2 regions of the Rhizobium favelukesii genome follow, and region 1 is predicted to be linked to the other one. Evidence: predicted binding sites of a transcription regulator. Region 1 holds the regulator's gene; the other holds the start of a gene.

Region 1 (16,062 bases):
TGTGGGCAACCGACATTCTTGCCTATTTTGTCGGCCGCGCCATCGGCGGCCCGAAACTGGCGCCGAAGATATCTCCGGGAAAGACATGGTCCGGCGCCATTGGCGGTGTCGTCTCCGCAGTGATTGCCGGCAGTCTGGTTACCTATTTTGCGTTTCCGCAAAGCGTCGTGTTTGTGGCGCCGATCGCGTTCATCCTGTCGATATGTAGCCAGGCTGGCGATCTCTTCGAATCCTTCATCAAGCGCCGCTTCGGCGTCAAGGATTCGAGCCGTCTCATTCCTGGGCATGGTGGCATCATGGACCGGGTCGACGGGCTCATTTTTGCCTGCTTTGCAGCGTTCTTGCTAGCTGGGCTTTTTTCGCTGATAAAGGGCGGCGAAATGACGTCGCTCGGTGCAGCCCTGTTCGGCGTATAATGTCTGCAAAGGCTGGCGGAAAGATCAGATGCTTGGCTTGACCGGTATATTGGCGTTCCTGACGGGCTATATCGTGCCCTTCGTCCTCGTCTTGTCGTTGCTCGTCTTCGTGCACGAGATGGGGCACTATCTTGTCGGGCGCTGGAGCGGCATCAGGATATTGGCGTTCTCGATCGGCTTTGGCCCGGAATTGGTCGGCTTCACCGACAAGCACGGAACCCGCTGGAAGCTTTCACTGATACCGCTTGGCGGCTACGTCCGCTTTTTCGGCGATGAGGATTCATCGAGCAAGCCCGATGACGACAAGCTCGCAGCGATGTCGGAAGAGGATCGTGCGCGTTCGTTCGCCGGCGCGAAGCTGTGGAAGCGTGCCGCAACGGTTGCCGCCGGCCCAATTGCCAATTTCGTCCTGGCGATTGCGATTTTTGCGGTTCTTTTCTCGATCTACGGCCGATCGGTCGCGGATCCCGTTGTCGCGGAAGTCAAGCAGGGCAGCGTTGCTGCCGAGGCGGGCGTCGCGCCGGGTGACCTTCTGATCGCTATCGATGGCACGAAGGTCGAGACTTTCGACGACGTCCGACGCTACGTCAGCATTCGGCCCGAGCAAAGAATCATCGTGACGATCGAGCGCAACGGCGAGAAGTTGGATGTGCCGATGGTACCGGCCCGAACCGACATGACCGATCAGTTCGGCAACAAGATCGAGATCGGCCTTATCGGTATCGTCACGAACCAGGAGGTCGGTCACTTCCGGGTGCAGACCTATTCGCCGCTGGCGGCGGTCAAGGAAGGAACGATCCAGACCTGGCACATCGTAACCGGCACCTTCAAGTATATCGGCAATCTCATCTCCGGTTACATGAAGCCCGACCAGCTCGGCGGACCGATCCGTGTCGCGCAGGCTTCCGGCCAGATGGCGACACTAGGCGTTGCAGCTTTGCTGCAGCTCGCTGCTGTCTTGTCGGTTTCTATCGGATTACTGAACTTGATGCCGGTTCCGGTACTTGATGGTGGTCATTTGATGTTCTATGCGATTGAGGCGGTGAGAGGAAAACCGTTGGGATCGTCTGCCCAGGACATTGCGTTCCGCATTGGCTTGGCGATGGTTTTGAGCTTGATGGTTTTTGCCACCTGGAACGATATAAGTGCTTTGATAGGCTGATTGCCGGACGAGGGAAAATTACCGTTTATTTACGATGTTTCAAAGCTGTAGTGGCGAATGCGTCACGCTTGGAAATGAAGTAAACAGAAATTAACGTGCTCCCTTGCTTGTATGTCAAAAGCGGGTAAAACGACACACGTGACCGGAATCGGGGGACGCCTGGGCCGGGGACGAGAAAAAAGGTAATGGGTGAAATGAAGGCTGGTTCAAGATTTTTGAACGCAGTATCGGCGGTTGCGCTGTCTGCAGGTATTGTTGCTTCGGGGGCAGGTGCAACGGTTTTCGTCTCGGCAACGACGGCAGAAGCTGCAGTCATTCAGCGTGTTGATGTACGCGGCGCAAGCCGTGTCGGCGCCGAAGCGGTACGCTCGAACCTGACGATCGTGCCTGGCAAGACCTTCTCCAACACAGACATCGATGACTCGGTGAAGCAGCTTTACGACACCGGCTATTTTTCCGACGTCAAGATCTCCGTCTCCGGTAGCACGCTGGTTGTTTCCGTTGAGGAAGCGCAGCTGGTCAACCAGGTGGTCTTCAACGGCAACCGCAAGATCAAGGACGACAAGCTCGCTGCTGTCGTGAAAACCCACGCGGCCGGACCATATAACGAAGCGCAGATCCAGTCCGACATTCAGGCAATCAAGGACGCGTACGCCGCGACCGGCCGCAGCGAAGTCCAGGTGACCACGCAGGTCGTGCCGCTCGGTGAGGGACGCGTCAATCTGGCCTTCGTCGTCGACGAAGGTGATCGCACCAAGATTGCTGCCATTAATTTCGTTGGCAACAACGCCTATAGTTCGGGTCGTCTCTCTTCGGTCATCGCGACGAAGCGCTCGAACTTTCTGTCGTTCCTGACCCGCAAGGACGTCTACAGCGAAGACAAACTTCATGCCGACGAAGAAACGCTGCGTCAGTTCTACTACAATCGCGGCTATGCCGACTTCCGTATCATCTCATCGGATGCGGCTTTCGACGAGGCAACGAACAAGTACACGCTAACCTTCAACATCGAAGAAGGTCCGCGCTATAATTTTGGTGCCGTGACGGTGCAGTCGACTGTTCCCGGTATTGATTCTACGCAGCTTCAGGGGTTCGTCCGCACGCACGAAGGTCAGGTCTACAGCGCCAAGGAAGTCCAGAAATCGATGGAAGCGATCTCCGATCAGGTCGCCTCCGCCGGATATCCGTTTGCGCGCGTGACGCCGCGCGGCAATCGTGATCTGACCAACAATACGATCGGGGTCGAATACCTCGTTGATCAGGGCGAGCGCGCCTACGTAGAGCGCATCGAAATCCGCGGCAACAGCCGTACGCGTGACTTTGTCATTCGTCGCGAGTTCGACATGAGCGAAGGCGACGCCTTCAATCAGCAGATGATCACGAGGGCCAAGCGCCGCCTCGAGGCTCTCGGCTATTTCTCGTCCGTCAACATCTCGACGCAGCCTGGCAGTTCGCCGGATCGCGTTGTTGTCGTCGTTGACGTGCAGGACCAGGCGACCGGCTCGTTCGGTATCGGCGCAGGCTATGCTGCCGGCGGCGATGGTCTGCTGCTCGAAGCATCTGTCGAGGAAAAGAACTTCCTCGGTCGCGGTCAGTACATCAAGATTAGCGCCGGTGGTGGTCAAGAAGGCTCTCAGACCTATGGCTTGAACTTCACGGAGCCCTACTTCTTGGGCTATCGCCTGGCTGTTGGTTTCGATCTTAACCACAGTCAGACGTCGAGCAACGACAACTACGACTACGAGGAAAACAGTGGCGTATTGCGCGCGACGGCGCCGATCACGGAAGATCTGGCGACGACGTTCCGCTACAACTACAAGCAGATGAAGTATGATCCCTCGGGCTCGCTGAGCAATCTGTCTGCGCCATACCAGAACCTCGTTGAAAACAGTCCGTGGGTGAAGTCGTCCGTTTCGCAGACGCTGACCTATAATACGCTCGATGACATGACGCTGCCTCGCGAAGGTATCTATGCCAGCGCCACGCATGAAATCGCTGGCCTTGGTGGCGACTCGGAATTCTACAAGATCTACGGTAAGGCGCGGTATTTCCACCTGCTTGCGGATGATGCTGATATCATCGGATCGGTTTCGGGTTCGGCGGGTTATGTCATCGGCTTTAACAAGAATCTGAACGTCTTTGATCAGTTCACGCTGACCAACGGCGATATTCGCGGCTTCGAGAACAAGGGCATCGGCCCACGCATTGCCGGGGCAAACGACGACCCGCTCGGTGGGAACACCTATTTTACGGTGTCGGCTGAAGCGACCTTCCCACTCCCTGCGGTCCCGCGTGACTTCGGCTTGCGCGGCGCCGTGTTCGCCGATGCAGGTACGCTGTTTGGCAATGATGTCGATCCGCGTGGTGATAGTGTGAACGGCGTTGATGCATCGCTCCGTGCTTCTGTCGGTGTTGGTCTTATGTGGGCGTCGCCATTCGGTACGCTGCGCGTCGACTACGCTATTCCGGTTCTCAAGGAAGACTTCGACAAAACTCAGCACTTCAAGTTTGGCATAAACAACCAATTCTGATATCGGCAGTCCGGAACCGTAAAATCGAATTCCGTTCTGGAGATTTGCCGATGGAGCAAAATGGCTTTTTTCTGCCCCATGATGGCGTGAAACTCTTGGAGTTGGCGCAGTATCTTGGGGCAGAGCTTGCTGATCCGAAAGATGCAGATGTCGTGATCCGCTCCGTTTCGCCCGTAAGTCGGGCGAAGGCGGGTGACCTGTGTTACATCATGTCGAAGAAGAGCAAGGACGAGCTCGCGACGTGCGCGGCGTCTGCCGTCCTTTGCAGTGTCGGCCTGCGATCGCTGGTGCCGGATCATCTGCCTGTTCTGATTTCGAAGAATGCTCATGCGGCCTTTGCCATGGCTGGGGGCTATCTCTATCCGAAGGCGCTGCGCCCTGAAGCACTGTTGTCCGAAGCTTCCGGTATCTCCGATCGCGCGATCGTTGATCCGACCGTCCGGCTCGAGGGCAAGGTTTCGGTCGAGCCATTCGCGGTCATTGGTGCGCATGCTGAAATCGGTGAGGGCACACACATCGGGGCGGGCGCCATCATTGGGCCAAACGTCAAGATTGGCCGCAATTGCACGATCGCGGCTGGTGCGAGTGTGCTGTGCGCACTCGTCGGCAATGGCGTCATCATTCACAACGGTGCGCGGATCGGCCAAGATGGCTTCGGTTACGCCCCGGGCCCGCGGGGGATGATCAAGATCGTGCAGGTCGGCCGGGTCATCATCCAGGATCATGTCGAGATCGGCGCCAACACCACGATCGATCGCGGGACGATGGATGATACGGTCGTCGGCGAAGGCACAAAGATCGACAATCAGGTGCAGATCGGCCACAACGTCCGCATCGGACGCCATTGCGCCATCGTTTCTCAGGTCGGCATTGCCGGCAGCACTGTGCTCGGCGATGGCGTGCAGGTCGGCGGGCAGGCTGGACTGAACGGGCATATCAAGATCGGTGACGGAGTGCAGATCGCCGCAAAGAGCGGCGTGATCGGAGACATACCTGCCGGCGAACGCTACGGTGGCGTGCCCGCGCGTCCCATCAACGATTTTCTGCGAGAGACGGCTGCGATTTTGGCGCGATCAACGGGCAGCAAGAAAATGGGAGAAAAGAATGACTGAGGAAGCCAAGACTTTGCTCTCTTCGGCGGATATCAACGAGATCATGAAGCTGCTGCCGCATCGTTATCCGTTCCTGCTTGTTGACCGGATTATCGAGATCGATGGCGACGATTCCGCGATCGGCATCAAGAACGTGACGGCAAGCGAACCGCACTTCACCGGTCACTTTCCGGGGGCGCCGATCATGCCGGGTGTTCTGCTCATCGAGGGCATGGCTCAGACGGCCGGCGCGATCTGCGCCAAGAAGGAAGGTGAGACCGGCAACCTGGTCTACTTCATGACGATCGACAATGCGCGCTTCCGCAAGCCGGTCGTTCCCGGTGATCGCGTCGAATATCACGTGAAGAAACAGAAACAGCGCGGTAACATCTGGAAGTTCCATTGCGATGCTAAGGTCGATGGAGCGCTCGTCGCTGAAGCCGACATCGGGGCGATGATCGTTCGCAAGGATCAGGCATGAGTACGATTGCAGCCACTGCCAGCATTCACGCTATGGCCGTCGTCGAAGATGGCGCCGTGATCGGCGAGAACGTCAAGATCGGCCCTTTTTGCCATGTGGGCCCGAAGGTCGTGCTGGGCGATAACGTGGAACTGCTGACGCACGCGGTTGTGTCCGGCCAGACGACGATCGGCAAGGGCTGCCGCATTTTCCCGATGGCCGTCATCGGCGGCGATCCGCAGAGCGTTCATCATGGCGGCGAAGAGACGACCTTGACGGTTGGCGACAACTGCACTTTCCGCGAAGGCGTGACGGTAAACACGGGTACCGCCGATTTCGGTGGTCGGACGATTGTCGGCAACAACAATCTCTTCCTGGCGAATTCTCATGTCGCGCATGATTGCCGGGTCGGAAACAACGTCATCATGTCCAACAATGTGATGCTGGCGGGCCACGTGACGATCGAGGATCGTGTCATTCTCGGTGGCGGCTGTGCCGTGCATCAGTTCACGCGTGTCGGCCGGCAGGCCTTTGTTGGTGGGCTCTCGGCTGTCAGCTATGATGTCATTCCCTATGGCATGCTCAATGGCAATCCAGGTCTTCTGAGCGGCCTGAACGTCGTTGGCATGACCCGCGCCGGTGTTGACCGGGCGACGATTCATGCCGTGCGCCGCGCCTACAAGGCGATCTTCGAAGGCGACGGTTCGATCCGTGACAACGCCGCCGCGATCAGGGATGAGTATGCCGATTGCGAACAGGTCATGCAGATTCTCGATTTCATTGCCGCCGAAAGCGATCGCGCGCTTTCCTCTCCGACGAGGGGACAGAAAGGGTGATGCTTGGCTCTCGCTGGTGACATGGCAAAAGGCCGCTTGGCAATCATCGCGGGCAGTGGCCTTCTGCCGTCTCATGTCGCCACCGCGGCGCGGCAAGCAGGTGAGAATCCCTTCATTGTTGCGCTGAAGAACGAGGCCGACCGTTCTTGGGAAGGCTTTGACCACGCCGTCATCGGCGTCGGCGATTTCGCTGCTCTCAATCGCATCTTTGAAAGCAACGGCATAGACCGCGTCGTCATGTCTGGCGCTGTACGCCGGCGCCCGGAGTGGCGGGAAGTCCGGCCGACGCTGAAGACTCTGGTGAAATTGCCGTCGACGATCCGTACGCTGCTCGCTGGCGGCGACGATACGGTGCTGCGCATGGTAATCACCTTGATTGAAGAGAATGGACGCCGGGTCGTCGGCGCGCACGAGATCGCACCGGATCTGCTTGCATCGGTCGGTCCATTGGGCGCCGTGCAGCCAAGCGCCGACGACACGAAGGACATAATACGTGCAGCCGAAGCGGCCGATGCGCTCGGTAGGCTGGACGTTGGTCAGGGGTCGGTTTCAGTCGGCGGCCGCATCGTTGCGCTCGAAGGTGTGGAAGGCACGGACAGCATGCTGGAGCGTGTCGCGAACCTGCGGTCGGCCGGGCGAATTTCCGCGCGCCGGCGCGGAGTGCTCGTGAAACTCTGCAAGCCTCAGCAGGATATCCGCGCCGACCTGCCATCGATCGGTATTTCGACGATCGAGAACCTGCGCCAGGCGGGACTGGCCGGCGTGACCGTTGAAGCGGGCCGCTCGCTGATCCTTGAGCGTGACGCTGTCATCAAGGCCGCGGATGAGGCTGGTATTTTCGTGTGCGGACTGGATAGGGGATTGCCATCCTGGGGGTTAGTGTGAGCGAGGCTTCGCTAAAAGTTGCTATCGTCGTTGGGGAGGTTTCGGGCGATCTTCTGGGCGCGGACCTGGTCGCGGCCCTAAAGCAGCAGTATCAAGGTCGCGTGGAGCTGATCGGCGTCGGCGGCGAGGGGCTGGACGCGCAGGGCCTGCGCTCGCTTTTCGATTTCTCCGAACTGTCGGTCATGGGCATCACGCAAGTGCTTTCGAACCTGCCGCGGCTGGTTCGACGCATTCGAGAGACGGCGGCGGCGATCATCGCGGCAAAGCCGGATGTGCTTATTATCGTCGACAGTCCCGATTTCACCCATAGGGTCGCCAAGCGCGTGCGCGCGGCGCTGCCTGAACTGCCCGTCGTCAATTATGTCTGTCCAAGCGTATGGGCGTGGAAGGAATACCGCGCGCAGCGCATGCTCTCGTACGTCGACCAGGTGCTGGCAGTCTTGCCATTCGAGCCGGAAGTGATGCGCAAGCTGGGTGGTCCGCCGACAATCTACGTTGGTCACCGTTTGACCGCCGATCCGAACCTGGTGGACGCACGACGCCAGCGGGCGCAGACGAAACCGCGAAGTGAAACCGACCGCAAGACGGTGATGTTGCTGCCCGGTTCGCGTTCGTCGGAGATCATGAAGCTGCTGCCGCATTTTGGCGATGCCGTGAGCGAGCTGGTGGCGCGCAACGGTGACGTGCGCTTCGTTTTGCCGACCATGCCACGACGCGAATCCATGATCCGTGATCTCGTCAAGGATTGGACGACCAAGCCGGAGATCCTGACGGGGGTGGAGGCGAAGTGGCAGGCATTCGCTGAAGCGGATGCGGCCATGGCCGCGTCCGGGACTGTCGTGCTGGAGCTCGCGCTGACCGGTGTTCCCTGCATTTCGGCCTACAAGACCGACTGGATCATCAAGCTCATGACCAGCAAGATCAAGACGTGGAGCGCGGCCCTTCCGAACCTGATCACGGACTACACTGTCGTGCCCGAATATATCAATGAAGTCGTCCGAGGCGGCAGCTTTGCACGCTGGATGGAGAAGCTTTCGGCAGACACCTTGCCGCGACAGGCGATGATGGAGGGGTTTGACACCCTCTGGCAGAGGATGCAGACCGAAAAGCCGCCGGGAGAATACGCGGCTGAGATCGTTCTCGACGTCCTTCAAAAGAAAAAGCCCGGCCATTTCTGACCGGGCTCTTTGCTGTCTGCTGTCGCGGTTTAGCGCTTGGAGACCGGCAGGTAATCGCGCTGTGGCTCGCCGATGTAGAGCTGGCGCGGACGGCCGATACGCTGCTCCGGGTCTTCGATCATCTCGTTCCACTGTGCAATCCAGCCGACCGTGCGGGCCAGAGCAAACAGCACGGTGAACATGGTCGTGGGGAAGCCCAGAGCCTTGAGCGTGATGCCGGAGTAGAAGTCGATATTCGGATAGAGCTTCTTTTCGATGAAGTATTCATCAGTGAGAGCGATACGCTCCAGTTCCATTGCTACCTCGAGCAAAGGGTCGTCCTTGACGCCGAGTTCGCCGAGAACCTCGTGTGTCGTCTTCTGCATGATCTTGGCGCGCGGATCGTAGTTCTTGTAGACGCGATGACCGAAGCCCATGAGACGGAACGGATCGTTCTTGTCCTTGGCGCGGGCTATGTATTCGGGAATACGGTCGACGGTGCCGATCTCGGTCAGCATGTTCAGCGCTGCTTCATTGGCGCCGCCGTGAGCCGGGCCCCAGAGGCAGGCAATGCCGGCGGCGATGCAGGCGAACGGGTTTGCGCCCGATGAGCCGGCGAGGCGGACCGTCGAGGTCGATGCATTCTGCTCGTGGTCGGCGTGCAGGATGAAGATGCGGTCCATGGCGCGGGACAGCACCGGATTGACGACATATTCTTCGCACGGAACAGCAAAGCACATGCGCAGGAAGTTCGAGGCGTAGTCGAGATCGTTCTTCGGGTAAACGAAGGGCTGGCCGACGTGATACTTGTAGGCCATGGCCGCAAGTGTCGGCATCTTGGCGATCATGCGCAGGCTTGCGACCATGCGCTGATGCGGATCCGTGATGTCGGTGGAGTCGTGGTAGAAGGCCGACAATGCACCGACGCAGCCGCACATGACGGCCATCGGATGCGCATCGCGGCGGAAGCCCGTGAAGAACCGACTCATCTGCTCATGCACCATCGTGTGATGCGTGACGCGATAGTCGAAATCCTTCTTCTGCGCAGCGGTCGGCAGTTCGCCATAGAGGAGCAGGTAGCAGACCTCGAGGAAGTCGCCATGCTCGGCAAGTTGCTCGATCGGATAACCGCGATGTAGCAGTACGCCGGCATCACCATCGATGTAGGTGATTTTCGATTCACAGGATGCGGTCGAGGTAAAACCAGGATCGTACGTGAAGGAAGCCGTGTGCTTGTACAGGGCGCCGATATCAATGACGTCAGGGCCGATCGTGCCGCTCTTGACGGCGAGATCGACTGATTTATCACCGATTTTCAGTGTTGCGCTTTGTTCCGTCATTCTGATCCTCCAAACTGGCGGTTGGCGCCATAAAAGCGCCATAGGGTTAAGCGTCGTCGACGATAGCTATATGATCGCGCGCCTAATGCCAAGTTCCCGTGACGCCATTTTGTGCATCGCAGTATCAACTTTTGGGCACTCCTGCGATGAGCCCTGCGCATAGCAGAAGCTGATGATTATCCTTGGCTTTTCTGGCTTCCGATTCTCCTTCGGATTTCAATCGATTATTGTTGCCTGAAGCCTGAAGAACTTGCATTGTGGTTGCAAGGGCGGCTGTTTTTGGGCGCAGATGCATGCCGGGGTTGAAGCCACTTTGTGAGGCAGGCCCCTCGGCGCGGATGCGCTTGCTCGCATGGCAGAGCGTTCTTTTCTTCGGGCTCAATCTGCTTAGAAGCCTCCGCGCGCCTTCAGCACGCAATCACTCGTCTCCTGGGCAACGTGGTTTACGACCGCGCCGCCCGGCTGCTCTTCGTGTTTTCGTCGCGCTGTGGCGACGGAGATGGATCATGGGCGGTTCTTCGTATTTTCTCCGGTCTTCCTCGGGCCGACGCCGTCCTCTGGTTTGAGCTCGCAAGTGACCCGCCAATGATCCGCCTGGGGGCATGGTTTGTTGCGTTCGCCCTGATTGCACCGGCCGCAGTCCCCGGGGCGCCGCCGACTGATCCGAAATCTTGCGCTGGCGGGCGTATTGGTGTCGTGGGAACGCTTTCCGCCCAGTTCGAAGCACGGAGTAGGGCGACCGTCATATTGGACGCGCGTATAATCACGACGATCACGGGCTGCGTTGAGCGTCGGGAAGGGGATCGCCGTGACCGCTGGCACTGCATCAATTCCACCTCGGCGATGCAATATCACCCCTGTCCGGCGGCGGACAGCGAAGGCCAAGCTCAAAGACTCTCGGCTGAGGAATTGCGCAATGCCCGCAATACGTTGCGGCAGGCCTCTGCGACGGGCGCTGAAGACCGCCTTGTTTCCCTGAAAACGCCTGGTGCACCGCCACGCACGATAGCAGCTACGTTCTGACAATCGTCGAAAACCCTGCTTACTTCGGCGCTGCGCGCGATACCGCCGATATCGTCGTGACGCCCGCTCGCCTGCGTGCGACCGAATGCCGGCCGGACGCACTGCTATTCACCGGAGAAATCCTGCGTCGCGGCTCTGGCGCCGCCGAGATACGCAAAGACGAACAGGGAACACCATCGTGTCACCGCCTACTACCACGCTTGACCGCCCCTGGATGCGGCATTGGGCATACAACTGGCGAAGCGGCACGTTTGACGGTGAGCCGCCTGTCGTCAATGATAACGACGAATGAGCCCGACGAGCTTGCCCTGAACCTTGACGCGGTCGGGTCCAAAAATACGCGTTTCATAAGCCGGGTTCGCGGCCTCGAGCGCAATGGAGGCGCCCTTCCGGCGGAAGCGCTTGAGGGTCGCTTCTTCGTCATCGACGAGCGCGACAACGATGTCGCCGGGATTTGCGGTGCTGCCATTGCGAATGATCACCGTGTCGCCATCGAAAATGCCGGCTTCGATCATCGAGTCGCCCTTGACCTCAAGCGCATAGTGCTCGCCCGGGCCAAGCATGTCGGCCGGAACGGTGATGTCGTGAGTATTGTTCTGGATTGCCGAAATCGGCACGCCGGCGGCGATCCGTCCCATAACCGGTACCGAGGCGGAATTGCCGTTGTCGGCATGTGCTGCCGGCTTCGGCGGCGCAACAAGCTGCGGTTTGCCGAGGCTGCCTTCGATGACGCTCGGCGAAAAGCCGCGGCGTGGTTGCAAGCTCGGGTTATATGCCTCCGGAAGCTTGATGACCTCCAGGGCGCGGGCCCGATTCGGCAGTCGGCGAATGAAGCCACGTTCTTCGAGCGCTGTAATCAGCCGGTGAATGCCTGACTTCGACGCGAGGTCCAAGGCATCTTTCATTTCATCGAAAGAAGGGGGGACACCGGACTCCTTCATTCGCTCGTGAATGAAGAGAAGAAGCTCCTGTTGTTTACGCGTCAGCATCGAAGTTGAACCCCAGAGTCGTGAAACAAAGCCAGAACAGACACTATATGTTCCATATGTGTTCCGCAAGTGCCTAAATTTTCGTAAAACTTGCCCGCAACTTGTTCAGTTTTCTCAGTTCATTTGACTGAAAGCGCCGAAGGGGGTTGCATTGTCCTGCGACCCGGCGCACATCTTCGCAAATTCCGGAGAGTTTGCTATGAGCGAAGCACATCCGCTGGACCACATCGTGCTGCCGGTCTCCAATATTGGACTCGCGCGCGAACGTCTCGGAAAACTTGGGTTCACCATCGCGCCCGATGCCCGGCATCCGTTTGGAACAGAGAACGCCTGCATATTCTTCTCCGACGAAACTTACCTAGAGCCCCTGGGGGTCGCCAGCGCGGAACTGCACGAGGCGTCGGCGAAGAAAGGGAATGTCTTCACCGCGCGTGACCGCGCCTTTCGGTTTCGATGCGGGGACGATGGATTCTCTGCCGTGGTCTTCGCGACCGCAGATGCCGATCGCGACCACGCCCGGTTCCTTTCCGAAAGGATCAATGGCGGCGAGATGCTACAGTTCGAGCGACCGATGAAGATGCCCGATGGCTCGGAGGCCACAGCCGCGTTCAAGCTCGCTTTCGCGGTGGATCTGCGGGCTCCGGATTTCTTCTTTTTCACGTGTCAACGCGTCAATCCGCTGCCGGCCGATCGAAAAGCGCTGCAAGTGCACGCGAACGGCGTCCATGGGATTGCAGAGATCGCTCTGGTTTCGCCAGATCCGAAGGCGTTCGGATCATTCGTGCGCGCAGCGGCGCACGGCCCGGGGATTGTCAACGACGCCTTCGGCGTGAGCGTCGCCGCTCCGAATGCCAGGATCAGCGTTCTATCCCCCGATGGATTGTATGCCTATTTCGACCTTCCTGCAGCGTCCACCGATCGCGGCTTGCGCGGCATCGCCATCGTCTTCAAGGTTGGCGATCTCGCCGTGACAGAAGCGCATTTGGCTGCTAACGGGATGACCTACACGCGCAAAAACAATCGAATTCTGGTGAAGGCGGCTCCCGGGCAGGGCGCGCTCTTCGCCTTTGAGGAGAAACGATGAGCCAGACAAAGTCCGAAGTCGTGGTTGGCGAAGGCGCCGGCTGCGTCACCTTTTCCAATGCCGGCCAGCTGTCGCTGATTGCTGGGCCCTGCCAGATGGAGAGCCGTGACCATGCCTTCATGGTCGCGGGCGTGCTAAAGGAACTCTGCGACAAGCTTGGTCTCGGCCTCGTCTACAAGTCCTCCTTCGACAAGGCGAACCGCACCTCGCTGTCGGCTCAGCGTGGGATCGGCCTCGAAACGGCGCTTGAGGTCTTTGCAGACCTCAAGAAGGAATACGGCTTTCCGGTCCTGACTGACATCCACACCGAGGAGCAGTGCGCCGAGGTGGCGACCGTCGTCGACATCCTGCAGATCCCGGCCTTCCTCAGCCGCCAGACCGACCTGCTGGTCGCTGCCGCCAAGACCGGCCGCACCATCAACGTCAAGAAGGGCCAGTTCCTTGCTCCTTGGGACATGAAGAATGTCCTCAACAAGCTGAACTCGACCGGCAACCCCAATATCCTGCTGTGCGAGCGTGGCGCCTCCTTCGGCTACAACACGCTGGTTTCGGACATGCGTTCGCTGCCGATCATGGCGGCGATGGGCGCTCCCGTGATCTTTGACGCCACGCATTCGGTGCAGCAGCCAGGCGGGCAGGGCGGCTCAACCGGCGGCCAGCGCGAATTCGTGGAGACGCTGGCACGGGCAGCCGTTGCCGTTGGCGTCGCCGGCGTCTTCATCGAAACACACGAAGACCCTGACAATGCGCCGTCCGACGGGCCGAACATGGTTCGCCTGAAGGATATGCCGCGGCTACTCGAAAAGCTGCTGGCTTTCGACGTGATCGCCAAGGCGGCCTGAAACCTGCAGAAAGTGCCGGCCGTCAACCGGCAAGCGCCATCCGTTTGTGGGAGGGATATCCCTTGGTCACGGAGTTGTCCGTATCGTCGAGACGGAAACGAGACAGCAGGTGATTGAGGTGCACTGCCTCGGCGCCGAGCTCTCGGCAGGCGGCGCTGGTTTGCTCGACCATCGCCGCGTTCTGCTGCGTGACGCTGTCCATCGTGTTGACCGCGGCGTTGACTTCCAGGAGCGCGGTGGTTTGTTCGGAGGAAGAACGCACGATCCCCTCGATCAGCGCAGTGACCATCAGAACCTGCTGATCGATATTGCTGAGCGCTTCGCCTGTGCGGTTGACGAGGCCAACGCCTGCTGAAACCTGGCTGGAAGACCTCTCGATCAACTGTTTGATTTCTTTCGCCAGATTGGCGGAGCGACCGGCAAGGTCGCGCACTTCCTGCGCAACGACGGCAAAGCCTTTTCCGGCCTCACCTGCACGGGCGGCCTCCACACCGGCATTGAGCGCGAGGAGGTTGGTCTGGAAGGCGATTTCGTCGATGACGTTGATGATCTCGCCGATCTGCGCGGATGATGTCTCGATCTTCTCCATCGCGGCCACCGCCTCGTGCACGACGGTTGCCGAGTAGCTGGCGCTTTCCTTCGTCGCCGTCATCACCGCGTTCGCTTCATTGGCCCGTTCCGATGAGTTCTTGACGGTGACGGTGATCTGGTCGAGCGCGGAGGCTGCCTGCTCCAGCGAGGCGGCCTGATGCTCCGTTCGCCGGGCCAGATCATCCGTGCTCGAGGCGATTTCGCTCGAGCCGGTCCTTACCGTATTCGTGACGGCCGAGATTTCCTTCATTGCGCCGAAAAGCGTGCGGATGCTCGAGTTGAACTCGTGGCGCAGCTTTTCGTAGGCGGCTTCGAAGGGTTCGCTGAGCTGGACAGTGAGGTCGCCGCCGGAAAGGCGCTCCAGACCGCGGCTCAGGCTTGCAATGACGCGCTCGCGGGCGGCTTCCTCTTCTGCCTTGGTCGCGGCAAGCACCGCATCACGCTGTGCCTGCACCCGGCGTTCAGCATCTTGGCGCTCGCGGATATTGTTTCGCTCTTCGGCAGATTGACGGAAGACGGTGACGGCGCGCGCCATCGCGCCGATCTCGTCGGCGCGGCGGCTGAAGGGCACTTCCTTCGAATAATCGCCACCGGCAAGGATCGCCATATAGTCGCGCATCGCCGAGAGCGGCACGATAGCGCGTCGACGGAAGGCATAGAGGCCGCCGAGCAACAGGCAAAACGAGACAGCGGCTGCCGCAAGTGTGATCGTGGAAAGGATGCGGGTTTGTTCGGCAGCATCCTTTTCGGCAGCAGCAAGGAAGGCGTTCGCCATGTCCACGAGCTTGTTGACGGCCTCTTCATGAATATGGAAATTCGTTGAAAGCTTCTCGAAGGCCGCCGGGATGACGGCAGCGTCGTTCTTGAGAATGGCCGGGGCGAGTTCTTCCGCCATCACCTTCCAGAAGACGTCGCCTTTGACGAGGACGTCGTTCAGGAGTTTTTCCTTGAGATCGGCGCTGAGCGCCGTTTCCGACCAATATTTGCGGCGATCCTCATAGGCGGGCTTCAGGACAGTCTGGATGCGCTCGATATTCTTCCGCGCGACTTCAGGACGCTGCACCGCCTCAAGTGCAAGCATGTAGGATTCGACGATGTAGAGAGGCGGCGGCAGGATATCGGCGACGAGATCCTTGCCGTAGACGATCTGCTTATACATTTCGCCGTTCACCCGCAGCTTGTTGAAGGCGTAATTCTGTATGCCGATCGAAGTGATCAATCCCGCGGTGACGACGGCCGCGAAGATGGCAAGGCTGCGAGCAATATTGAGTTTCATCCGGCGCCCCGTAAATTTTAATAGTGAACAGGTGTTGTTTATTGAAATGGCTTGGGATTTGGAGGGAACTTAAAAGCCCTAAGCAGGCGGGTTTGAACCGCACAAGGAAGTGCATCATGCAATACTACTTGCCGGCGGACAGGCAGTATTTCCTTATTGAGGATTAATTGTACTATTGATTGGTTACCGATCGATAAATGTGCAACCACATCGAATACTGTGACTTGTTTTTTAAAACCTGTAGTTTCGAAACACTGGAGCAGGGCAGCAGAAAGATGGAGGGGCAAGCCTCTTCAAAAGCCTGACATATTCGCGCGATAGGTCGTGACATGCCGTGTGTCGTCGGTGTGGCATTGTAATTTGCGTGCCTTCGATTAAA
Region 2 (16,062 bases), on a different contig from region 1:
CATGGGTAGCATCCTCGGTACCGTCGTCGCTGCACTCGGCCTTTCCATCATTGCCGCCTTCGTCGGAACCTGGATCGGAGCCACGTGGTCGACGATGACCTTCTTCCTCGCTCTTTTCGTTATCCTGCTCGTCCGGCCCCAGGGCCTGTTCGGCGAAAAACCGGAGATGGCATAATGACTGTCACGTTTCCCCAATCCAGCGCTAGCACGGTGCGAGAGGCGCGGCGCGCCTACAACGAGAAACTGGCGCTCAAAGCCGATCAGACCCGGGCGACCTGGTTTCCCCTTGTATTGCTTGCAGCTCTCGCAGCCCTGCCGCTCCTGCAGTTTACTGGCAACTACAACTATCTGCTGCATCTGGTTCTTTTCACCGCCTGCTCGGTCGCCATGGCATCGGGCTGGAACATTCTCGGCGGATTTGCCGGCTATGTCTCGCTTGGCCACAGCGTTTTCTTCGGCATTGGCGGTTATGTCGCCGGCATGCTGTTTGCCCGCTACGGCATCTCGACCATCGTCACCGCTCCGCTTGCCGGTCTGGTGGCCGCTGCTGCCGGCTATCTCGTCGGGCTCGTTACGCTGAAGGTTCGAGGGCCAAGCTTCATCATCTCCTCGATCGCACTCCTGATGATCGCCCGCATCCTTTTCGACAACTGGGCATTTATCGGCGGGACCAACGGTCTGACGTTGCCGACCAATAGCTTGACGGTGCAGTGGACGAAGCTTCCCTATTATTACGCCTTCCTCGCGATCGCCGCTTTCACCGTTTGGGCGACCTACAGGATCAAGCATTCCAAGTTCGGCCTCGGCCTGAGGGCCATTTCCAAAGATGAGATCAAGGCGGAAAGTGCAGGCATCAACACTAGGCTCTACAAGGTACTCGCCTTCGCGCTCTCTGCTTTTTTCGTCGGCATGGCCGGCGCCGTCTGGGGCGAATACCTGACCTACCTGCGCCCGAATATCTTCCTACTCATCAATATCTCTGCGAACCTCGTGCTGATGTGCATCCTGGGGGGCAAGGGAACGATTGCAGGTCCTGTCATCGGCGCAGTCGCGATCGTGGCGCTCAACGAATTCTTCGTAGCGACGATGGGTGCCTCGGAAATCAACATCCTCGGAACCGGTCTGGTGATGGCGCTCGGGCTCGTCTTCTTTCCTCTCGGCCTGGTGGGCACCCTCGCAAAGAAGGGCAAGCTCCCCAGGGTTCTGAACTGGGACTGATCGCAGGGCAGAAGCCTGCCACGCAACGTTCAACGATGGAACTCGCCCAAGTGGCACGGGGAGGAAGTCATGCCCGAATACGTGCTCTATAACGCACCGCAATCGACCTGCAGCCAGCGTGTCCGCTACACCCTTCACCTGAAGGGAAAGACCTTCGAGGAGCACAAACTGGATCTCTTCAAAGGCGACCAGCTGAAGCCGGACTATCTCGCGATCAACCCCAATGGCGTCGTGCCGGCGCTCGTTCACAATGACGCGCCTGTGATCGATTCCGCTGTGATCATGGAATATCTGGAAGATATTCTCGGCGACGTCGCGCCGCTTCGGCCGCACGATCCGCTCGAGGCGGCACGGATGCGGACGATGATGCGCTTCATCGACGAAGTCCCGACGCCTGCCGTGCGCGTGCCGTCGTACAACCTGGCGTTCCTGCCACACTACCAGGCAATGACCGAGGATGCGTTCCTGGCGGTCTGCGAAAGCAAGCCATTGCGCCGGGAATTCTTGCTGAAAATGGGGCGCACCGGCTTTCCCCAGTCCGAAATGGACGAGGCGATCGGGCGCCTCAGGCGCGGGATCGATCGGATGGCACATTGGTTGCGCGAGGCAGGCGGGCCATGGCTGCTCGGGGCTGACATGACGCTGGCCGACATCGCCATCATGCCGGTGATCGTGCGCATGGACGACATCAACCTTGGCTACCTGTGGGCCGATGCGCCTCAGATTGCCTCCTGGCTGGAGAACATCCGAGCAACCGAAGCATTCGCGAAGACCTACTATCACGGCTCACTGCTGACCGAAAAATACCCGCATCTGCAGACCCTGAAACAGACATCGGCACATGTTGCCGCATGACCAGCTTGGTCCGTTAGAAGGAGATAAAGACAATGCAACACATCACCATAGAGCCGAAGCTCATCGCCAAGGTAGAAGATGTCACGCCCACCGTGCTCGCGGCGATGGCCAAGACCACCAACCCGCGCCTCAAAGCTGTGATGGATAGGCTGATTCACCATCTTCACCAGTTCACTATCGAGACGCGCCCGACCGAGGAAGAGTTCGAATACGGGTTGCGCTGGATCGCGGCGCTCGGCCACCACACGCACGAGACCAACAACGAGGTGGTCCTTGCCGCCGACGTGCTCGGCGCTTCGACGCTGATCGATCTCATCAACAATGACGGCATGCAGGGCGAGACGATGTCGGCCCTCCTCGGCCCCTTCTATCGCGGCCACGCGCCGGACTGCGCGAACGGCGATTGCATCGCCCGCTCCGAAACACCGGGGCCCGCATTGTTCTTCAAGGGCCGGGTGATCGGGCTCGATGGTGCGCCCGTCGCAGGCGCCAAGCTGGATATCTGGCAGGCCTCGCCCGTCGGCCTTTATGAGAACCAGGACGCGGATCAGGATGATTTCAACTTGCGCGGCGTCTTTCACACGGATGAGGCAGGCAGTTTCCATTTCACATCGGTGAAGCCGGCGGGCTACCCGGTCCCAACGGACGGACCTGTCGGCGTCCTTCTTCACGCCCAGCACCGCCACCCGATGCGTCCGGCCCACATCCATTTCATCGTCTCTGCGCCCGGCCACAAGACGCTGATCACGCAGATTTTCTCTGACACGCCGCAGGCACTCGCGACCGATGTCGTGTTCGGGGCGAAGGTGCAGATCGTCGGCGATTTCGTCGAGCATACCGAGCCGCACGCGGAATACCCAGGCGCGCAGCTTCCTTTCTATAGCTGCGAATACACCTTCAGGCTTCTCGAAGGCGAGCCGACTTATCCGGTGCCGCCGATATCGGGAACGAAGGCATGATGGTGACCGCTATGACTTTCTCCGAACTGCTGAAGGGCAAGGTCGCAATCGTTGCCGGCGGCTCCGGTGGCATCGGTCGCGAAACCTGCCGCCTGCTCGCCGAGGCCGGTGCTAGGGTCGTCATCGGCTACCGCGCCGGCAAGGACAGGGCCGAGGCGCTTGCGGAGGCACTGCCGGGCACCGGCCATGTGGCCCTTCCGGTATCGATCGAGGACACGTCGTCCGTCGAGGCCTTCCGCACCGCAGCGCTTGCGGCCTGCGGTCATGCCGACATACTGATCAATGCCGCCGGCGTCACCAGACCGGTGCCACATGCCGATCTCGAGGCGCTGACCGACGAACTGATCGATCAAGTCTTCGCCAACAATTGGCGTGGTGTCTTCGCGACTGTCCGCGCCTTTGCGCCGGCACTGCGCGACAGCGGCAACGGGCTTATCGTCAATGTTTCCTCGATCGCGGCCTTTACCGGCGTCGGCTCGAACATCGCCTATTGCGGTGCGAAGGCGGGCCTCGACATCATGACCAATTCTCTCGCCAGGGCTCTCGCTCCGGCGATCCGTGTCATGGCCGTCTCGCCTGGTGTCGTCGACACCGAGTTCGTTCCCGGCCGCGACCAGGAATTCAAGGACAAGGCGGCGGCCGCAACGCCATTAAAGCGCATCACGACGCCGACCGATGTGGCTGAAGCCATCCTCGCCTGTGCAACGCATCTGAAATTCTCGACGGGCACTCGCATCGTCGTCGACGGAGGGAGGCATCTCTGATGCAGCAGAACGTCATCATTACCTGCGCCGTGACCGGCAATCTCACGACGCGGGAAAATCATCCCGGCCTGCCGGTGACGCCGCAGGAAATTGCCGCCTCCTGTCTGGAAGCAGCGGATGTCGGCGCGGCGGTCGTCCATATCCATGTGCGCGATCCTCAAACGGCAAAGCCGTCGATGGACATCAAGTACTATCGCGAGGTCATCGAGCGGATCCGGGCAAAGAATGATGCCGTAATCCTCAACGTCACCACCGGGCCGGGTGGCCGCTATCATCCCAGCGACGAAAACCCGGCGGTGGCTGGTCCGCGCACGACACTGATGCGGCCCGAGCGCCGCGTTGAGCACATATTGGCACTGAAGCCCGATATTGCGACGCTCGATCTCAACACCATGACCTTCGGCGCCGAAGTGGTGATCAACACCCCCGGCAACGTCAAGATCATGGCGGAGATCATCGAAAGCGTAGGCTCAAAGCCGGAACTGGAGGTCTTCGACACCGGAGACATCCAGCTCGCCCATGATCTCCTCAAGGCCGGCGTGCTGAAATCGCCCGCCATGTTCACGATCGTCACCGGCGTCAAATACGGCCTGCCATCGACCACCGATGCGATGGCGATGGCCGCGCGCATGCTGCCGCGCGACGCGGTCTGGACCGGGTTCGGCGTCGGACGGATGTCGTTTCCGATGGCCGCGCAGGCCTATCTCCTGGGCGGGCACGTGCGTGTCGGGCTGGAAGACAATTCGTACATCGCCAAGGGTGTGCTCGCAAAGGGCAACGGCGAACTCGTGGAGCGCGCGCGCGACATCATCGAGAAGATGGGCGGCCAGATCGCAAGCGCTGCGCAAGCGCGCGAAATTCTCAAACTGAAGTCTTGAACTGCCGTCGGCTCAACTCAGCCTTAGAAAGGGGATAAGACCATGAATATTCAGATCGATACCAAGGCAGGCAAGGCGTTGCGGGTGACCAGCGCCTCGCCGGATCTCGATAATCTTCAAATCGAAGTTGTCGACGTCAGCGTGCCAAGGCCAGGCCCCGGGCAGGTCCTCGTCGAGATCGTAGCCGCTGGTGTCAACCCGAGCGACGTCAAGGCCTCGCTCGGTCACATGCCGCACGCCATCTGGCCGCGCATACCCGGTCGCGATTTCGGCGGCATCGTGCGGGAGGGGCCGAAGCACATGATTGGCCTGGAAATCTGGGGCGGCGGCGGCGAGCTTGGCATTACCCAGGACGGCAGCCACGCCAGGTGGATGGTGCTCGACCAGAAAGCAGTGCGCGAAAAGCCTGCCAATTTTACCATGGAACAGGCAGGCTCAATCGGTGTCCCCTTCATCACCGCCTATGAGGGATTGCGCGAAGCCGGCGGCGTTCAGCCGACCGACGTCGTGCTCGTCTGCGGCGGCAACGGCAAGGTTGGGCAGGCAGCGATCCAGCTTGCCACCATGGCCGGCGCCAGGGTCTTTGCCGTCGAATACAACGATCAGCCGCTGATGGGCCACGCAAACCGCCCTGTCGAGATGCTGAACAGCAGCAAGGACGACGTGGCGGCCATCGTTCGCGAGAAGACCGGCGGCCACGGTGCCGATATCGTCTTCAACACGGTCGGCAGCCCCTATTTCGAGATCGCCAACAAGGCGATGGCGAAGCAGGCGCGACAGATCTTCATCTCGACGTTCGATCGCGCCGTACCCTTCGACATTTTCAACTTCTTCCGCGGCCGGCACAAATACATCGGCATCGACACGCTGGCACTATCTTCGGTCGAAGGTGCCCGCATCTTCGACAAGCTGAAGGCAAAGTTCGAGGAAGGTCTGCTCAAACCGTTCCCGATCAACCCCGCCACGTGCTACCGCCTTGACGAGGCCGCCGAGGCCTACGCATCGGTGCTGCGCGGCACGCCGGACCGCGTGCTCCTGAAGCCTTGAGGCGCGCGATGCAGGTAACCCGCTATAGCGAAGCTCAGTCGTACGAGGCGGCGGAGCACTATGACATGCGCTGCCTTCGCCTTCAGGGCAAGGAGGCGACTGCGACCGACACGATTTGGATCGGCCTCTCGCATCTCCTGCCGGGCGGGCACACCTCTTTGAAGGACGCCCCGGTGGAGAAGATCTATATCGTCGTCGCTGGCTCAGTGACGATCGAGACGCCAAACGGCGAGGTGACGCTCGGTTGCCTCGACAGCTGCCGGCTGGCGCCGGGCGAAGCACGTGCTCTTTTTAATCGCACGAATTCTCCAGCGACCGTTCTGCTCGCGATGCCTGTCTAGGCCGCTAGCGGCGAGGAACTAAAGGCGAGGGCGATGATGACAACTGCTGAGCCGCGTTTTTTCCGCTTAGGGACGCGCAGTCCAACTGTGCCACAGAACGGTCATTACTATGTGGCGCCCGGAGCCAAAATCATCGGGGATGTCCATCTAGGCCATGACGTTAGTATATGGTTCAATGCCGTTCTGAGAGGCGACAACGAGCCAATCGAGGTGGGGAGTGGAAGCAATGTCCAGGACGGCTGCATTGTCCACACCGATCCGGGGTTTCCGGTGCGGATCGGAGAGAATGTGACCATTGGTCATAATGCGGCCGTCCACGGTTGTTCGATCGGCGCAGGCAGTCTTATAGGGATCGGCGCGACCGTACTAAACGGTGCGGTCGTTGGAAGGTTCTGTTTGGTGGCCGCAGGTGCGCTCATACGCGAAAACATGGTAATCCCCGACCGTTCGCTTGTGGTCGGCATTCCCGCGCGCATCGTAGGCAACTTGACGGCGGAACAGACAGAACGAATGGCAGAAGGGAGTGCCCGTTACCGCGGCAAGATCCAAACCTACGCCGGCTCGCTCAGTCCCCTGGCACAGGCATCGATACGGCAGCCCTGATGGCGACGAGGACAAGAACCAAGACGGCAGCGAGGCAAGGCTTTCGATCGTGGAGGGGCGTGCGCCCGCCCGATAGAGCCTTGGCCGCCGCAAGGAGGGACGACCCTCGTGGCATCGCACAGTCCACCTCCCTCGATGCCGCTTGTGACAAACAACTCCCCAACGACCTTGAGCCGTGAGAGCTCTGCGCTGGCAGAGTTTTGCAGTATGTCTTGAACAACGTATCTTGCCTTTGACAGTCACTCCCGCAGGCCAGTCGTAACTCGTGATTGCATCACAGCGTCAAGGCGAGCTGCGGCTGGTCTGCATCGTCGACAGCATCGAGAGACGAAAGCGTAACGCCCAGCAATCGAATGCCTTTCGCTACTGGAAAAATAGGCGAGAGCAGCAGCTTTACGATCTCGGAGATCTCAGCCGCGCTCGCCACCGGCGCGAGGGCCGTCTTGCTCCGCGTGATCTGCGTGAAATCCGACCACTTCACCTTCAGCGTCACGGTCTTGCCACGGATGGCGCTGGCCTCGCAATAGCGCCAGACTTTATCGACCAACGGCTGCAGGCCGGCGCGGGCGCTCTCGAGATCATGGATGTCTTCCCGAAACGTATCCTCCGCGCCGACCGATTTCCGGATGCGATCGGGCTTGACCTGGCGCTCGTCGATGCCGCGGGCGATCCAGTAGAAATACGGCCCGGACTTGCCGAAATGCTGCTGCAGGAAAGTGAGATCACGCGCTTTGAGATCGGCGCCGGTCTCGATCCCGAGCTTCAGCATCTTTTCCGCTGTCGCTGGCCCAACGCCATGGAACTTCTTGACGGGGAGCGCCTCGACGAAGGCCGGCCCGTGCTTCGGCCTAATGACGAACAGGCCATCGGGCTTGCGCTGGTCAGAGGCCATCTTTGCGAGAAACTTGTTATAGGAAACGCCGGCAGATGCAGTGAGCCTTGTCTCAGCCTTGATCCTGGCGCGGATCTCCTCGGCAATCTCCGTTGCGAGCTCCACGCCCTTCAGGTTATCGGTAACGTCGAGATAGGCTTCATCGAGCGATAGGGGTTCAATAAGCGGCGTGTATTCGGCAAAGATCGCATGGATCTGCTGCGAAACGGCGCGATATACATCGAAACGATGCGGCACGAAAATCAGCTCTGGACACTTGCGTTTGGCCGTCACCGACGGCATCGCCGAGTGGACACCGAATTTGCGCGCCTCGTAACTGGCAGCTGCGACCACGCCGCGTGCCTGCGGATAGCCGACGGCGACCGGTTTGCCTCGAAGTTCCGGATTGTCGCGCTGCTCGACCGAAGCATAAAACGCGTCCATGTCGATATGGATGATTTTGCGCACGCGGCTGCGAGCGGAGGGGACCTCGTCCATACCGCTCTTGCCGTCATCGTCCGGTTTTCGCGTCCCCAGCATCCATTTCCTTTTATTTGTCGCTGCAGATCTTATCAGAACCGGTGTCAGGAATAAGCAGCAGTGTTTTGGCATCGGGAGTAATCGTTCATCTGAACTGCCACAAATTTCGCTTGGTGCGTCTCCATCGTTGTCTTCAAGCTATCCCGCTGCATTTCATCAGCAAATCGGCAAGTCCGCCAAGTCCAGCGAGCCATTCGTCCAAAGCAGTCGCTTGGTGGTTGATTGACTCCTCTTTCATTTAAGAACAAATAGGGAACATATCAGCAGTTTCTGCCGTTTCAAGCCTGAAGGAGGTGCCATTTCGCATGCGTGACTACGTTGTCAATCCTGTTGTCGCCGAGCTGCGCGAACGCATCGAGCGGCTTGAAGGCGGGATGACACGCAGTCGCGCGGTGCTTCCTTTCGGCGTACCCGCAATTGACGACCGTCTTCCCGGTGGTGGGCTGGCTCTTGGTGCGCTCCATGAAGTCGCTGGTGGCGGCAACGGTGCGATTGACGGCGCCGCCGCAGCGCTGTTTGCCGCAGCCGTCGGCGCCCGTAACCGGGGCAAAGTTCTGTGGTGCGTGACGCGGCCGGATCTCTTCGCGCCGGCGCTGGCCCAGGTGGGCCTGCTGCCGGGTCGTGTCATCTATGTGGAGGCCGGCGACGAAAAGGCGCTTCTTTCCTGCATGGAGGAGGGACTGCGGCATGGCGGGCTGGGTGTTGTCGTTGGAGAGCTTGCGCGGCTATCGATGACCGCCTCGCGCCGACTGCAGTTGGCCGCCGAAAGCTCAGGCACGATCGGGATTGCCGTCCTCTCCCTTGCCGGTTCCAGGGATCGGCCGGGCGCGCTGGCTGCTCGAGCTGATCCGCTGTCGCGCCGGCGAAAGTGCAGATTTCGAAGTGGAGGCTCCAGATGCCAAGGGTCGTATCGCTCTTCCTTCCGAACTGGTCCACGGATCGCCTCAGGAGGAAACTGGGCGACGCCGCGCCTCCGCCTGAGACGCCACTCGTCCTCGTTGGCCGCCAGCAGCGCCGGCGTGTCGTCCTGGCGGCGAACGCGGCTGCGATCGCCGGCGGCCTGAGGGTGGGCATGCCGGCAACCAAGGCGCAGGCGCTGGTTTCCGGTCTCACCCTTATGGACGCCGATCCCGCCGCCGACGCCGAGGCGCTTGATCGTCTGGCACTTTGGGCGCTGCAGCGCTATGCGCCGATCGTTGCCGCCGATCCGCCCGACGGGCTGGTGATCGACACGACAGGTGCCGATCATCTGCATGGCGGCGAGGAACTGATGCTGTCGGGCATGGTCAACCGCTTTTTCGCCTCCGGCATTGCCGCGCGCGCGGCAGTCGCCGACACCTGGGGTGCAGCCCATGCCTGTGCCCGGTTTCTGGCCCATCCGACACGTGTCGTTCCGCCGGGCGGCCAGGCCGACGCCGTCCAGGGTCTTGCGATCGCCGCGCTGCGGCTCGATGCCGCCATCGTCAACGGTCTTCGCGTTCTGGGCTTCAATACGATCGGTCAGGCGGCCAGCGCTTCCCGTGCACCGTTGACGCTGCGCTTCGGGCCGGAGCTTGGCCGCCGCCTCGATCAGGCGATGGGCAGGATCGCCGAGCCGATCGATCCGGTGCGCACCCCGGATCTCATCGAGGTTCGCCGCGCCTTCGGCGAGCCGATTGCGGCGGCCGAGACGATCGCGCGCTATACCGCCAGGCTCGTGGACCAACTCTGTCGGGCGCTTGAGGAGAAGGGGCTCGGCGCTCGGCGCGTCGATCTTCTCTTCCACCGCGTCGACAACTCTTATCAGGCAATCCGCGCCGGAACCGCGACACCGGTTCGCGACGTCAAGCGGCTGACACGGTTGCTGACCGACCGGATCGAGACCATCGATCCCGGTTTCGGCATCGAGATCATGTCATTGACGGCAACCCAAGCCGAGCCGCTCATTGCTCGACAGGTGATTTCCTCGTTGATCGGGGAACCGGAAGCCGACGTATCCGGGCTGATCGACATTCTCTGCAACCGCATTGGCGAGCGGCGGCTCTATCGCTTCGCGCCGGTCGCAAGCGACGTCCCCGAACGCTCGGTTTCCCGCGTTGCACCGATGGCCCCGGACAACGGCGAGACCTGGCCCGATCATTGGCCACGGCCGACGCGACTGCTGGCACATCCCGAGCTGATCGAGACCATGGCGCTGCTGCCTGATCATCCCCCCGTCAGCTTCACCTGGCGCGGCATCCGACGACGGGTCAGGCGTGCCGACGGGCCGGAGCGCGTCTTCGGCGAGTGGTGGAAACGCGATGCCGAACTGGCAGCCGTTCGCGATTATTTCCAGGTCGAGGATGATGCCGGCGAGCGCTATTGGATCTTTCGTTCCGGTGATGGCGAGCACGGTGACAGCGGCAGTCACCAATGGTTTCTACATGGGATATTCGCATGACGAAGACGCCACGCTATGCCGAGCTGCAGGTGACGTCGCACTTTTCCTTCCTGCGCGGCGCTTCGTCCTGCGAGGAATTGTTTGCGCAGGCGGCGGTGCTCGGTATCGAGGCCCTGGCGATTGTCGACCGCAACAGTCTCGCCGGCATCGTGCGCGCCCATCAGGCGGCCAGGGACACGGGAGTGCGGCTGATCGTCGGTTGTCGCCTGGATCTCACCGATGACGTGTCGGTCCTCGTCTATCCGACGGATCGGCCTGCCTATGCGCGCCTCTGCAGGTTGCTGTCGCTTGGCAAGAAACGGGCCGGCAAGGCAAAATGCCGGCTCGACTGGACCGACCTCGTGGCCTATGGCGAAGGCCTGATCGCCGTTCTTATCCCCGATCAAGCCGATCAAACCTGCCAGTTGCATCTGCGCCGCTTGAAGGAGGCTTTTGGCGATCGCGCCTATGTGGCGCTCACACTGCGCCGCCGACCGAATGATCAACTGCGGCTTCACCAGCTCTCCAACCTGGCGGCGGCCATGGATGTCGAGACGGTCGTCACCAATGACGCGTTGTTTCATGTGCCGGAGCGACGCGTCCTGCAGGACGTCGTCACCTGCATTCGCCACAACGTCACCATTGACGATGCCGGTTTCCGGCGGGAACGGCACGCCGACCGTTATCTGAAGCCGCCGGAAGAAATGGCACGGCTCTTTCCGCGCTACCCCGAAGCGCTCGCCCGCACCACCGAGATCATGGAGCGATGCCGCTTTTCACTCGATGAACTCGCCTATCAATACCCGGAGGAGCGATCCCACCCGGAAATGACGGCGCAGCAGACATTGGAACAACTGACCTGGGAGGGTGCGGCCTGGCGCTATCCGGAAGGGTTGCCGCAAAAGGTCAAGAGGAACCTCGAGCATGAACTGCAGCTGATCGAGAGGCTCCAATATGCTCCTTACTTCCTGACAGTGAACTCCATTGTCCGCTTTGCCAGATCAAAGGACATTCTCTGTCAGGGCAGGGGATCGGCTGCCAATTCATCCGTCTGCTATGTACTCGGCATCACCTCGATCGATCCCGACATAAATGACCTGCTCTTCGAGCGCTTCGTCTCCGAGGAGCGTCGTGAGCCGCCGGATATCGACGTCGATTTCGAGCACGAGCGGCGCGAAATCGTCATGCAATGGGTATTCGAGACGTATGGCCGCGACCATGCAGCCCTCTGCTCCACCGTCATCCGATACCGTTCGAAGGGCGCCATTCGCGATGTCGGCAAGGCGCTCGGCCTACCGGAGGACATGACAAAGATGCTCTCGTCGCAGGTTTGGGGTTGGGGCGAGGACGTTGGCGAGAAACACGCCGAAGAGCTCAATCTCAATCTTGGTGACCGGCGCCTTCGCCTGACGCTGGAGCTTGCCCGGCAATTGATGGGTGCGCCGCGTCATCTGTCGCAGCACCCCGGCGGCTTCGTTTTGACCCGCGATCGTCTGGACGAACTGGTTCCGATCGAGCCGGCGGCGATGGTCGACCGGCAGGTGATCGAATGGGACAAGGACGATATCGACATCTTGAAGTTCATGAAGGTCGATTGCCTGGCGCTTGGCATGCTTTCCTGCATGAAGCGTGGCTTCGATCTGCTGGCCAGCCACAAGGGCATTAATCTCGATCTTACGACCATTCCGGCCGAAGATCCGCGCACCTATGCGATGATCAGGAAGGCCGACACGCTCGGCACCTTCCAGATCGAAAGCCGGGCGCAGATGTCGATGCTGCCCAGGATCAAGCCGCGCACCTTCTATGACCTCGTCATCGAAGTGGCAATCGTCCGACCGGGCCCGATCCAGGGCGACATGGTGCACCCGTACCTGAGGCGCCGGGAGGGAAAGGAAGCGGTCGTCTATCCGAAGCCGGAACTGGAAAAGGTGCTCGGCAAGACGCTCGGCGTGCCGCTCTTCCAGGAGCAGGCGATGCGGGTGGCGATCGAATGCGCCGGTTTCACGCCAGGTGAGGCCGATCAGCTGCGCCGCGCCATGGCGACCTTCAAACATACCGGTGGTGTCTCGAGGTTCGGCGAGAAGCTGATCGCCGGCATGGTGGCGAATGGCTACGCACCGGAGTTCGCGGAGAGGACCTTCAAGCAGCTCGAAGGCTTCGGCAGCTACGGCTTCCCCGAAAGCCATGCGGCTTCCTTTGCGCTGATTGCCTACGCCTCGTCCTGGCTGAAATGCTGGCATCCGGATGTCTTCTGCGCGGCTCTCCTCAATGCGCAGCCAATGGGCTTTTATGCACCCGCCCAGATCGTGCGCGACGCGCGTGATCATGGCGTTGACGTCCGTCCCGTCTGCGTCAATGCCAGCCGCTGGGACTGCACGCTCGAGGCCACGGAAGACGAAAGCCGGTTTGCCGTGCGCCTCGGCCTGCGTATGGTCAAGGGGCTTGCCAATAACGATGCGGCGGCGATCGTCGCGGCGCGCGCAGAATCGCCCTTCAGCTCTATCGATGATCTCTGGCGGCGGGCGGGCGTGCCGGCCGCCTCGCTCGTCGAACTGGCGGAAGCCGATGCCTTCCAGCCATCGCTGAGGCTCGCCCGACGTGAAGCCCTCTGGGCGATCAAGGCGTTGCGCGACGAGCCTTTGCCGCTTTTTGCCGCCGCCTCAGCTCGTAAAGACCGGACGGTATCAGAGCTCAATGAGCCGCTGGTGGCGCTAAGACCCATGACGGCCGGCAGCGAGGTCGTTGAGGATTACGGCCATGTCGGGCTGACCTTGCGCTGCCATCCAGTCTCGTTCCTGCGCGACGATCTTGCCAAGCGTCGCATCGCCACTTGCCGTGATGCGATGCAGGCACGCGACGGCACGTGGCTCGAAGCCGCCGGCCTCGTGCTCGTTCGCCAGCGGCCGGGATCTGCAAAGGGCGTGATGTTCATCACCATCGAGGATGAGACCGGAATTGCCAATCTGGTGGTCTGGGTGAAGACCTTCGAGACGTACCGACGCATCGTGCTCGGCGCCGGCATGCTCGGCGTTTATGGCCGCATCCAGCGGGAAGGCGACGTGGTGCATCTCGTTGCCCACCGGCTGAGCGATCTTTCCGACGACCTTGCAAGCGTCGGCGATCGAGAGGCCGTCTTTCCGCTTCCGCACGGGCGAGGCGACGAGTTTCACCATGGATCGCCGGCGCCCGATCCGCGCGGGCTGCCGAAGGGGCCGCGCCCGCGCGACATCGTCGATCCCTATCTGCATCTCGAGGCGATCAAGGTGAAAACACGGGATTTCAGGTGAGGAAGACAGCGTCATGGACCGCGGGCGTGGGGAGGCTGCGTGCCACGCACCTTTGAATTCCTCGATCTGGGCGATCAGCGGCAGGATCTCAGGCGTGAGACGCGATTTCGATAGGTCGAGCGTAGTCATCCATTATCCCATCCGTTTCCATCCAATGGGCAGTGGCGCAGCGCGATCCATTTTCATCCACTGCCGGAAAGTGTGCAGCGTAAGTTACGGGGTTTGGACTGGAGGATTCCTGGAAGTAAAAACATCCGGCCCGACGCAGGTTGATCGGGAATTGCAAAAAGATGTGTTTGCGTGCGAGACATGAGGATCACACATTGCCTAACCATTACAAAGACAGGACGGAACGATGAGTGGCACTTTCTTTCAACCGGTCGATGCTGCTGAAGTGCCACGCTTTGCCGGCCATTCCACCTTCATGCGCCTGCCTGCCGTGCATACCGCAGCCGGGCTTGATATCGCACTGGTCGGCATTCCCTGGGATGGCGGTACAACAAACAGGGCAGGCGCCCGGCACGGGCCGCGGGAGGTTCGCAATCAGTCGAGCCTCATGCGCCGCGTGCACCATGTTTCGGGCACCGAGCCGTTCAGCATCGCCAATGTCGCCGATGTCGGCGATCTCTCCATCAACCCGATCGATCTTATCGACGGCCTTAGTCGCATCGAAACGGGCATGGATCAGATTGTCGCTGCCGGTGCCATTCCTCTCTCGGTGGGCGGCGACCATCTGACGACTTTGCCTGTGCTGCGTGCCGTGGCAAGGCACCGACCAGTCGGGCTGATCCATTTCGATGCTCATTCCGATACCAACGACCGCTATTTCGGCGATAATCCCTACACGCATGGAACGCCGTTCCGTCGCGCGATCGAAGAGGGATTGCTGGATCCCAAGCGGATCGTCCAGATCGGAATTCGCGGCTCGATTTATGATCCGGGGGAGCACGACTGGGCCAAGCAGCAGGGCGTGCGCATCATCTACATGGAAGAGTTTGTCACTCGCGGCGCCGAAGACGTGATGCGCGAGGCACGAAGCATCGCTGGCGACCTGCCGACATACGTTACCTTTGATATCGACAGCATCGATCCCTCCATGGCGCCTGGAACGGGAACGCCGGAGGCGGGCGGCTTCACGACCCGCGAGGCCCAGCAGATGATCAGGCTGCTTGCTGGCGTCCAGATCGTCGGTGCCGACGTCGTTGAAGTCTCGCCACCGTTTGACCTCGCCGGCATGACGGCGCTTGCCGGCGCCACAATGATGTTCGAACTTCTGTGCGTCATCGCCAAACAGGTCGGGGATCGACGCTACGCGGCCAGTGCCTGATGCCGAGCGATTGTCCTGTCAGGGACAGGTGACTGCCTCTCCGGACAGGCGTCGGTAGCCGCCACGCCAGTAGAGAAGCGGTTCGACATCCTCGCGCGTTTCGATCGCGCAGACGCGGCCGATGAGGATCGCGTGCGAATGGTGATTGAGGACCGTTTCAAGCTCACAATCGAGGACCGTCAGAGCATCCTTCAGGGCCGCAGTCCCGGTTGAAAGACGATACCATTGCGCGTCTTCGTAACGCTCAGCACCTTGCCGTCCGTCGAACCCTGCAAAGGACTGCGCGACGTGCCGCTGGTTAGCGGTGAGCACATTGACGCAGAAGCGACGATACCGCTCGACCACCGGCCACGAGGACGACCCGCGGTTGAGGCTGACGATGATCGAAGGCGCTTCTGCAGACAGCGAGGAAACCGAGGTCGCAGTAAAGCCTGTCCGCTCGTCGCCTTCGCCAACAGTGATGACGCTCACCGCACCGGCAAGCTGGCGCATCGAAAGCTTGAACGCGGATTGATCGACAATGGATCTGGTTGCTAACTCTTCCATCGACTTGCCCCTTCGTCAGCCTTTGGCTCGTGCCGTCGCGAAGCGATTGACCGGCATTGATAGGCCAAGGTTCTCGCGAAGCGTCTTGCCTTCGTATTCTTCGCGGAAAAGCCCACGACGGCGCAATTCCGGCAGGACGAGCTTTACGAAATCCTCAAGGCTCGACGGCAGCGTCGGGAACATCAAAATGAAGCCATCTGCCGCACGGGTCTCGAACCATTCTTCCATGAAGTCTGCAATCTGGGTCGGCGTGCCGGTAATGCCGTTGCCGGTGTGCTTCTCGGCATAGTGGCGCACGAGCTCACCGACGGTACGCCCTCCCTTGACGAAATCGACCAGTTCGTCGAACAGGGCGCGTGAACCCTTCGGTGTCGGCGGCAACCGATCCATGGGAAAGGGCCTGTCCAGCGGTACACCGCGCAGGTCAG

Evidence for each region. The regulator LexA, encoded in region 1, represses DNA repair genes until DNA is damaged. The targets are predictions, from matches to a motif close to TGTTCNNNNTGTGTTCNG.
Region 2: dinB (DNA polymerase IV) is a predicted target of LexA. The motif match lies at 8,317-8,334, and genes of this name have one in related genera.

The regions. Positions count from the first base shown of each region.
Region 1 is NZ_HG916852.1:2,499,068-2,515,129, reverse strand. Features, by position in the region: gene LPU83_RS51055 (phosphatidate cytidylyltransferase) at 1-416, shown strand, start outside; gene rseP (RIP metalloprotease RseP) at 445-1,578, shown strand; gene bamA (outer membrane protein assembly factor BamA) at 1,773-4,109, shown strand; gene lpxD (UDP-3-O-(3-hydroxymyristoyl)glucosamine N-acyltransferase) at 4,160-5,221, shown strand; gene fabZ (3-hydroxyacyl-ACP dehydratase FabZ) at 5,214-5,681, shown strand; gene lpxA (acyl-ACP--UDP-N-acetylglucosamine O-acyltransferase) at 5,678-6,496, shown strand; gene LPU83_RS51025 (LpxI family protein) at 6,500-7,381, shown strand; gene lpxB (lipid-A-disaccharide synthase) at 7,378-8,559, shown strand; gene gltA (citrate synthase) at 8,589-9,878, opposite strand; gene LPU83_RS51010 (hypothetical protein) at 10,003-10,296, opposite strand; gene lexA (transcriptional repressor LexA) at 11,174-11,890, opposite strand; gene LPU83_RS51000 (VOC family protein) at 12,090-12,974, shown strand; gene kdsA (3-deoxy-8-phosphooctulonate synthase) at 12,971-13,816, shown strand; gene LPU83_RS50990 (methyl-accepting chemotaxis protein) at 13,839-15,683, opposite strand.
Region 2 is NZ_HG916854.1:387,030-403,091, forward strand. Features, by position in the region: gene LPU83_RS61890 (branched-chain amino acid ABC transporter permease) at 1-175, shown strand, start outside; gene LPU83_RS61895 (branched-chain amino acid ABC transporter permease) at 175-1,218, shown strand; gene LPU83_RS61900 (glutathione S-transferase family protein) at 1,288-2,073, shown strand; gene LPU83_RS61905 (dioxygenase family protein) at 2,106-3,032, shown strand; gene LPU83_RS61910 (SDR family NAD(P)-dependent oxidoreductase) at 3,029-3,796, shown strand; gene LPU83_RS61915 (beta-keto acid cleavage family enzyme) at 3,796-4,674, shown strand; gene LPU83_RS61920 (quinone oxidoreductase family protein) at 4,717-5,721, shown strand; gene LPU83_RS61925 (cupin domain-containing protein) at 5,730-6,062, shown strand; gene LPU83_RS61930 (gamma carbonic anhydrase family protein) at 6,096-6,665, shown strand; gene dinB (DNA polymerase IV) at 6,940-8,034, opposite strand; partial or broken gene LPU83_RS61940 (ImuA family protein) at 8,382-9,057, shown strand; gene LPU83_RS61945 (Y-family DNA polymerase) at 8,972-10,495, shown strand; gene LPU83_RS61950 (error-prone DNA polymerase) at 10,492-13,761, shown strand; gene speB (agmatinase) at 14,117-15,088, shown strand; gene LPU83_RS61960 (flavin reductase family protein) at 15,107-15,634, opposite strand; gene LPU83_RS61965 (LLM class flavin-dependent oxidoreductase) at 15,650-16,062, opposite strand, start outside.